2 regions of the Aeromonas rivipollensis genome follow, and region 2 is predicted to be linked to the other one. Evidence: riboswitches for the same ligand, from Rfam matches in the RefSeq annotation. Region 2 holds a riboswitch; the other holds the start of a gene.
The links. A riboswitch is a leader RNA that binds a small molecule or an ion and turns the genes downstream of it on or off. The one in region 2 is predicted to bind cyclic di-GMP.
Positions count from the first base shown of each region.

Region 1 (4,464 bases), 1.4 Mb from region 2:
TCCCTCAACGTCGCCTCCACCCGGGTGGTGCTGCTCCATGGTCATGAGGGCAACGAGGCCGCCGGCAAGGTCATCCAGGCCTTCGGGGAAGTGGTGATCGGTGGCAACTACGTGGTGGGTCTGGTGGTGTTCGTGATCCTGATGATCATCAACTTCGTGGTGATCACCAAGGGGGGGGAGCGGATCTCCGAAGTCTCCGCCCGCTTCACCCTGGATGCCATGCCGGGCAAGCAGATGGCCATAGATGCCGATCTCAACGCCGGCACCCTGGATCAGCACCAGGCCCGCGCCAGGCGGGAAGAGATCGCCAGGGAAGCCGACTTCTACGGCGCCATGGACGGGGCCTCCAAGTTTGTCCGTGGCGATGCCATCGCCGGCCTGCTGGTGCTGATCATCAACCTGGTGGGCGGTCTCGCCATCGGTATCTTCCAGCACTCGCTGCCGGTCTCCGATGCCTTCCGCATCTATGCCCTGCTCACCATAGGTGATGGTCTGGTCGCCCAGATCCCCTCCCTGCTGATGTCCACCGCGGCGGCCATCATAGTCACTAGGGTGAGTGACGAGGGGGAGATGTCGGATCAGGTCGGCCAGCAGATCCTGGCTTCTCCCCGGGTCATCTATACGGCGGCGACCATCATGCTGATCCTGGGCCTGGTGCCCGGCATGCCCATGCTGGCCTTCCTCAGCTTTGCCGCTGTGCTGGCCTGGACCGGCTGGAGCGTCAGCCAGCGCCGGGCAAAGGATCCGGCCCTGGATGCGGCCGAGGAGCTGACGAGGCAGATGGTACAGCCGGAGCCGCAAGGGCTGGACTGGCAGGATCTGCCGCCGGTGGATGCGGTCGCCATCGAACTGGGTTATCGGTTGGTGCCGCTGGCCGAGGCGAACAAGGGGGCCGAGCTGCTCGCCCGGGTGCGCGGCATTCGCAAGACACTGTCCGAGCAGTACGGTTTCCTGCTGCCCGAGATCCGGGTGCGGGACAACCTGCAACTGCAGCCGGACCAGTATCGCATCAAGCTGTCTGGCATTGCCCTGGCCACAGGCAATGTGGATTGCCAGCGGCTGATGGCCATCAGCAGCGGCGAGACCTATGGCGCCCTGGACGGCGAGCTGACCCAGGATCCGGCCTATGGCATGAACGCTGTCTGGATCTCGCCGGACAACAAGGCCAAGGCGCTCAACCTGGGTTACTCCGTGGTCGACTCTGCCACCGTCATCGCCACCCATGCCAGCAAGTTGCTCAGGGAGCAGCTCGATGGGCTCTTCGGCCATGACGAGGTGGGCAAGCTGGGCCAGTATCTGGCCACCCAGTCCCCCCGCCTGGCGGAAGAGCTCAATCTGGCCCTGACCCAGATGCAGCAACTGCGGGTCTTCCGTCAATTGCTCAAGGAGCAGATCAGCCTCACCGACATCCGCACCATAGCCACCACCTTGCTGGATGCGAGCGAGCTGACCAAGGACCCGGTGCTGCTGGCCTCGGACGTGCGCTGCGCCCTCAAGCGCCAGATCGTCAGGCAGGCGATCGGATCCCGCGACATACTGGCGGCCTTCACCCTGGACGACCGGCTGGAGCAGACCCTGCTGACGGCAATGAACCAGTCCCAGCAGCAGGGAAAAATCCAGCTGGACAGCTTCCCGGTCGACCCGCAATTGCTGGCGCAGTTGCAGCAGAACATGCCGCTGGTGAAGGAGCAGTTGCAGCAGCAGGGGTATGCGCCCGTGCTGGTGGTCATGCCCCAGCTCAGGCCCCTGATCGCCCGCTATGCCCGATCCTTCTCAAAGGGTCTCAAAGTGCTCTCTTATAACGAGATCCCGGAAGATTTACGGGTCGAAGTAATTGGCACCCTGGGCTGAAGTGGAATTGCCACGCCCATATGCCGGCAGGAAGAGACTATTCCGCACATCTGCTTGAATTGTCATATAAAGCCGTTATGATGTGACGGCTTTTGACGCGACACAGACTGACAGTGAAAAAATAAAATAGAAACAGTCAGATGTGTCACATGGCTTAAGGACAACCAAGCCATGCCATCCTAATACGGGTCGTCGCATGATAAAGGCAAACTGAACTGAAAAGTCAGGACGCAAAGCCTCCGGTCTAACGGCATTGATGCTAATGATAGCGGGGTTACCAAGGTCATGATTCCAGCCTTGTTTTCATACCGATATAGGGTAAGTGCTCAATAAGAGGTGCTGCCCCGTCCTGGTGCGTTTTTATTTTTTGAGCGTCAGTTCTGTTGATTGATTCATGTGCAATCACAGGTTCGGGTTAATATGTTTTCTGATTTATCTATCAAGGAAAATTCAATACCCGTCGGTATTGAATCTCATGCACATCTATTATTAGTTTCCTCTTCGTTATCAAATGGAGACGATGTTGAGGGAATATTGTTGAATGCAGGCTATCGCGTCTCTTGCCTGAATTCTGTCCCGCTGGCCAAGCAATTTCTCTCCAACCATTCCGCGGATCTCGTGTTGCTCGACATGGCGGTCATGACCGAGGCCGGTCCCTCAATGGTGCAGGAGCTGGCGGGTACCGACTGCGTCATCCTGGTCAATGAGCACCAGGCCTATCTGGCGGCGGAGGCCATGCGGGCCGGCGCCATCGATTACATCATCAAGCCTTTCAGTCAGCGCCAGATCCTCGATGTGGTGAGGGGGGCCCTGCGCCTGCGTCAGGCCATTCCCAACCTGATCGCCTCCTCGCCTCTGAGCCTGCAGGTATTGCAGCTCGCCAGGCGGGCTGCCAAGACCTCGGCCACCATCCTCATCGGCGGCGAGTCGGGGACGGGCAAGGAGCGGCTGGCCCGCTACATCCACGAGATGTCCAGCCGGGCGGGCAAGCCCTTCGTGGCCATCAACTGCGCAGCCATCCCCGAATCCATGCTCGAATCCATCCTGTTCGGACACAGCAAGGGGGCCTTTACCGGCGCGACCGCCAGCCAGCAGGGCAAGTTCGAGCTGGCCCAGGGGGGCACCCTGCTGCTCGACGAGATCTCCGAACTGCCGCTGGCATTGCAGGCCAAGCTGCTGCGGGTACTGCAGGAGAAAGAGGTCGAGCGGTTGGGCAGCCATCAGGTGATTGCGCTGGATGTGCGGATCATTGCCGCCAGCAACAGAGACCTGAGGGAGTTGGTGTTGCAGGGGGAGTTTCGCGAGGACCTCTTCTACCGGCTCGATGTGCTGCCCATGAGCTGGCCCGCCCTGCGGGAGCGGCCGGACGACATACTGCCGCTGGCGGAGTACTTCATCGAGCGCTACGCCGCCCAGCAGGGGTATCGCCTCAGCGAGAGCGCCTGCAAGCAGCTGCTCTCCTATGACTGGCCGGGCAATGTGCGCGAACTGGACAACGTGATCCAGCGGGCGCTAATTATGGCTCGCGGATTGCATATTCAGGCGGTCGATTTGATGCTGCCCCATTATGCCGTGGAAGCCGACAACCTGTTACCGCAGACGCTTGCGGCCCCGGAGGGGCTCAGCGAGACCAAACGGCATGCCGAATTTCAATTCGTCCTGGAGACGTTGCGCCGTTTTCGTGGTCACCGGACTCGTACGGCCGAAGCCCTTGGGATGACGACCCGGGCACTTAGATACAAGCTGGCTGCCATGCGCGAGCAGGGCATCGATGTCGAGCAGCAGATTCAAAACTAAGGGATAACCGAGTGAAGATTGAGATCATGTCATCACAGGTGACGCTCCTGCAGCAGATGCAGGAAATGCAGCGCGTTGCCAGTCACACCCCTTCCATCGAGCCTAACGACGCCTCGGCTGTCTCGTTCAGCGACGCCATGCGTGACGTCGTCGGCCGGGTCAACGAACAGCAGAATGTCGCGTCCAGATTGATGACCGCCGTCGACGCGGGTCAGAGCGACGATCTGGTGGGGGCCATGGTGGCCAGCCAGAAGGCAGGTCTCAGTTTTTCCGCCCTGATGCAGGTGCGCAACAAACTGATGACAGGCTTCGATGACATCATGCGCATGCCGCTCTGAGGGTAGGTCATGACTGAATTGGTATCATCCTCGCCGGGGGCATCGGGCTCCCTGATCGCCCGGGTACAGGAAGGGATGCGCAACTGGCGCACCCTGTCCCGGGACAACAAATCCATCCTGACCATAGCGCTGCTTGCCGCCATAGTGGCGGGCACCATAGTGGTGATCCTCTGGACCTCCAGCAAGAACTATGTGCCGCTCTACGGCAAGCAGGAGCTCTACGACACCGCCAACATCATGGAGATGCTGGAGAAGGAGCAGGTGCCCTTCCGGCTGGAGAAAAGCTCGGGCCAGATCCTGGTACCGGAGAGCCAGCTTGCCCACGTGCGCATGGCGCTGGCGGCGCGCGGGGTCAGGGCGGCCATGCCGGCCGGCCTCGAGGGGCTGGACACAGTGACAGGTCTTGGCACCAGCGAGTTCATGGAAGGGGCGCGTTATCGCCATGCCCTGGAAGGGGAGCTGGCCAGAACCATCATCT
Region 1 is NZ_CP149130.1:430,478-434,941, forward strand. It holds gene lfhA (lateral flagellar biosynthesis protein LfhA) at 1-1,851, shown strand, start outside; cyclic di-GMP riboswitch class I at 2,046-2,133, shown strand; gene lafK (lateral flagellar response regulator transcription factor LafK) at 2,386-3,648, shown strand; gene lfiE (lateral flagellar hook-basal body complex protein LfiE) at 3,660-3,986, shown strand; gene fliFL (lateral flagellar M-ring protein FliFL) at 4,005-4,464, shown strand, end outside.
Region 1: it holds a riboswitch for cyclic di-GMP, as region 2 does, so the genes downstream of both, lafK (lateral flagellar response regulator transcription factor LafK) here and WIR04_RS16130 (glycosyl hydrolase family 18 protein) in region 2, are expected to answer to the same signal.

Region 2 (4,464 bases):
TCCGCCTTGTTGTCGAACAGGGCTGCGTTGTGGCCGACGAAGTGGTTCCAGGCACCGTGGAAGTCGTAGGTCATCAGGTTGACGTAATCCAGATACTGGGTGACCTGGAAGTTCTCCATGCCGCGCAGCAGGTAGGCCGAGGCCGGCGAGGCAATGGTCAGCATGTACTTGCGACCGTCCTCGGTCCCGGCGCTGTCGAGCTTGTTGCGCAGGGTCTTCATCAGCACTTCATAGTTCGCAAAGAGCTTGCCGCGACACTGGTTGGAGAGCGGGAAGTCGTTCGGGTTGCCCGCATCCTTCATGGAGGTGGGGTACTCGTAGTCGATATCCACCCCATCGAAGCCGTACTGGCGGATGAAGCCCACCGCCGAGTCGGCGAAGGCGTTGATGCCGGCGGTGTTGACCGAGCAGTCGCCCTTGGTGGTGGCGGTGTAGAAGCCGCGGGTATCGGCCCAGCCACCCACGGAGATCAGGGTCTTCACGTCCGGATACTGCTTCTTGTATTTCGACAGCAGGTTGAAGTGGCCCTGATAGGCGAACTCGGGATCCATTTCGGCGCCCGGCACCCCGTCCCAGGTCAGTTTGGTGGCGGCGTCATCCACCTTGATGAGGTGGCTCTGCTCATCCACCGCCGCGAAGGCGTAGTTGATGTGGGTGATCTTGTCCCAGGGGATGTCGCCCACCAGGTAGGAGGGCAGCCCGTTCTTGCCGGTACGCCAGGAGGTGAAATAGCCGATGACGCGGCGGCCATGGTCATCCCCCATGCACTCGCTGCCATCGGCGCGATAGATCTGGCGCACGTCGCAGGAGAGGTTGCCACCGGTGGGGGGCAGCGCAGCCTCTTCCACCTGGACATCGACCTGGGCCGATTCGCCGACCAGGTTCTCCTTGTCGGTCGCCACCAGCTTGAGACCGGCCAGCCCCTTGCTCTGGGGTGTCCAGCTCAGCTGCCAGGGGGCGCTGCTGTCTTCGCCCACTTTCTTGCCATCGACGAACAGCTCGACCTTGGCGACGTCGTCATTGGCGTCGGTGACATTGCCGGTCACGGTGAGGGCGCGGCCCAGGGTCACCTTGGCCCCGGCGGCGGGGCTGGCGATGCTCGCCCTGGGGGCCTCTGGCGCCACCACGGCGGCGACCTTGAAGCTCGAATCCGCCTCGCTCAGCACCTTGCCGTCTTTATCCAGCGCCCGGGCCTTGAGGGCGTGATTGCCAACGCCGGCGGCAGGCCAGCTGGCACTCCAGGGGGAGGCCGTGGCCGTGGCGACCAGGGTGCCGTCGATCAGGTACTCCACCTTGGCCAGCGCCGTGACCGGGCCGCTCAGGGTCACCGCTAGGGCCAGGCTGGCCCCTTCGCTGACGCTGCTGCCCACGGCAGGGGAGCCGATGGCAACGACCAGAGCAGGCGGCGGCACCTCACCGCCATAGAGCTTCCAGGCATCGGCCCAGACGGTACCGACCCCGGGGGCATAGTGGTAGGGCGAGGCGCCGCACCAGCCGGAGTAAGGGAATTCCTTGCATTCATAGAGGGCACCGGCGTTGCTGACGATGTCGCCAGCCTTGTAGGCAGTGCCTGCCTGATAGGCGGGGTAAGCGGCCTGCGCCCAGGCAGGGACGGCCGCAAGGGCGACCAGCATGGCGAGCCTGCTGGGCCTCAAGATCTGTTGCATATTGTTATCTTCCTTGTTTTGTCTTGGCTTCAACACCGGGAAAAGCGCAATCGCAACAGGGAACAAGGGAGCGACAACAGGCCATGGACGGGCCACAAACCCTCAAGTCACCCCGGGTAACCCCGCAGTCTGGCCCGGGTGAGACAGATCGGAGGCTTTGCGTCCCGGCATCACTGCCGGTTTGCCCTTTGCCTGGGTTCCGTGAGGAACGGCTCGAGTATAGGAAGCAAGTGGCGGCCGCTCAATCTTTATTCTCTAAGGAAAATATGTGAATGCCGGTCAGCTCACACTTCCCCTCCATCGGCCAACTAACTATTAAGTCATTAATATCAATCTGTTAGCCACGTCAAAAAAACGGACTCAGCCTCTTTTGTCTCCCCATAATGTGCGTTGCCTCACTGGTCAGAGCTGCCAGAAATGTGACAATGCGCGCCCTTGGCCAAAGCGCCAAGGCTATGGAAACACTGGCAAAAATAAAAAAAGGAATACCCATGAAAGGAAGACCTACCCTGCTGTCCCTGGCCGTGGGGCTCGCCCTCGCGTCCCCGTCTCTCCATGCCGCCGGCTTCAGTTGCCCGGCCGACAGCGCCCTCACCCCCATCCCCGCCATCCAGGGCAGCGGCGACAAGAGCCCGCTCGTCCCGGACGATCAGTTCGAAAGCCCCCAGAGCGTCTCGGTCAAGGCGGTAGTCTCGGGTCTGGGGGAGAGCCTCAACAAGGGCTTCTATCTGCAGGATCTGCAGGGGGATGGCAATCCCCAGAGCTCGGATGGCATCTTCGTCTACCTCAACGACAAGCAATTCGCGACCAAGTACCCGGACATCCAGCCGGGTGCCCTGATCTGCCTGGAGGCCAAGGTCGAGGAGTATCATGGTCACACCCAGCTCAAGCCCCTGTTTGACGGCAGCGCCCCGCGTCTGGCGGTGCTGGCCCAGGGCGATGCCCCGGCCGCCACGGCGCTGCGGGTGCTGGAGGGGGAAACCCTGGCCCGGGCACTGGAGCGTCACGAGGGGATGCGGGTGCGCCTCGATGGGGAGAGCGCCCTCAAGGTAAGCCGCAACTTCAGCTACGACTACGCCGCCAAGCGCAACAACCTGGTGCTCGCCCACGGTGCCCCGCTGATGAAGCCGACCCAGCTCCATGTGGCGGGCAGCCCAGAAGCCGTGGCGCTGGCCGAGGCCAACGCGGGCAACCGCGTCTTCCTCGAGTCGGACTTCAAGGCCGCCAACGGCAAGCTGCCCTGGTTGCCGGCCTGGGAGCCGGAGCAGGGTTACCTGCGCATCGGCGATGCCCCGGTCAACCTGGAAGCCATGGTGGGTTACAGCTATGACGAGTACCGGCTGATAGTGCCCAAGGATCAGCGCATCACGGCGGGGGATCTGCTGCGCACCGATGAGAACGACCGCCAGGGCTCACCGGCCCGCGCCAATGGCACCGACCTGCGCATCGGCAGCTTCAACGTACTCAACTACTTCACCAGCCACTCCAGCGTGGGGGGCGCCCTCAACGTGCTCTGTGCGGATCAGGCGGATGCGGACAGCGCCAAGGGCTGCAACCGCGGCGCCAAGAGCCTGGAGGAGTTCCAGCTGCAGCGCACCAAGATCGTCAACGCCATCAACGAGATGGACGCCGACCTGCTCGGCCTGATGGAGATGGAGAACAACGGCTTCGACGAGCACGCCGCCATCAGCGATCTGGTGCAGAGCCTCAACGCCCGGCAGAAAGAGGCGAGCAAGCAGTACGCCTTCGTCAGCCTGCCCAAGGCCCTGCTCACCCAGGAGCGCTTCTTTGGCGGCGACGCCATCATGGTGGCCATGATCTATCGCCCCGCCCTGCTCACCCCGAGCGGGGATGCCGAGGTCATTCGTCTGCCCCAGCAGCGCTACATCACGGGCGGCGTCGCCAGAAGCGCAGGTCAGCGGGACTCCCTGGTGCAGCGCTTCGGGGTGGCGGGCAGCGACGAGCCCCTGACGCTGGTGGTCAACCACCTGAAATCCAAGGGATCCGGCTGCTATGAGAACGGCGATGGCAAGACCGAGCCTGCGGATCTGCAGGGCAAGTGCACCGAGTTCAGGGTCAGTGCCGCCAAGGTGCTGGGGGACGCGGTGAGCAAGATGCCGGGTCAGGTGCTGCTGGTGGGGGACTTCAACTCTTACGCCAAGGAGGACCCGATCAGGGTGCTCACCGACTACGATCCGGCCAAGGCGGATCGCCAGATCCGCTCCGCCTCCCACACCTTGATCGGCGAGCAGCCCTATGAGCAGATGGGCCGCGCGGTGGGCAAGGGTTACGGACTGGTGGATCTGAACGTCAAGTTCAACCAGGAGAAGGCCATCTCCTACAGCTACGAGGCCGAGCTTGGCACCCTGGATTACGCCCTCGCCAACCCGGCGCTGGCGAGCAAGGTGGTGGCGGTAGCCGACTGGCACATCAACTCTTTCGAGAGCGACCTGTTCGAATATGGCAGCGCCTTCACCGGCGAGCTGATCAAGTCGGACAACCCCTTCAGCGCCTCGGACCACGACCCCATCATCGTCGACCTCAAGCTCAACGAGCAGAGCAAGGGCGGTGGCGGGGCCATGGGGGCCCTGCTGCTGGCACTGCTGCCCCTGGCCTGGCGCCGTCGGCACACCTCATGATCCGCGCTGAATAACGCAAAAAGCCCGCGACAGTCGCGGGCTTTCTCATTTAGATCATTTGATTTGTAAATGAAGAGGCACTAGTCATGAAAAAAACAAATGCCTGAACAAACAAAAAGGCCACCGCGATGCGGTGGCCTTTTACTGTTTGGTGGAGC
Region 2 is NZ_CP149130.1:3,561,156-3,565,619, forward strand. It holds gene WIR04_RS16130 (glycosyl hydrolase family 18 protein) at 1-1,667, opposite strand, end outside; cyclic di-GMP riboswitch class I at 1,780-1,863, opposite strand; gene WIR04_RS16135 (ExeM/NucH family extracellular endonuclease) at 2,159-4,306, shown strand; tRNA gene WIR04_RS16140 (tRNA-Ala) at 4,456-4,464, opposite strand, start outside.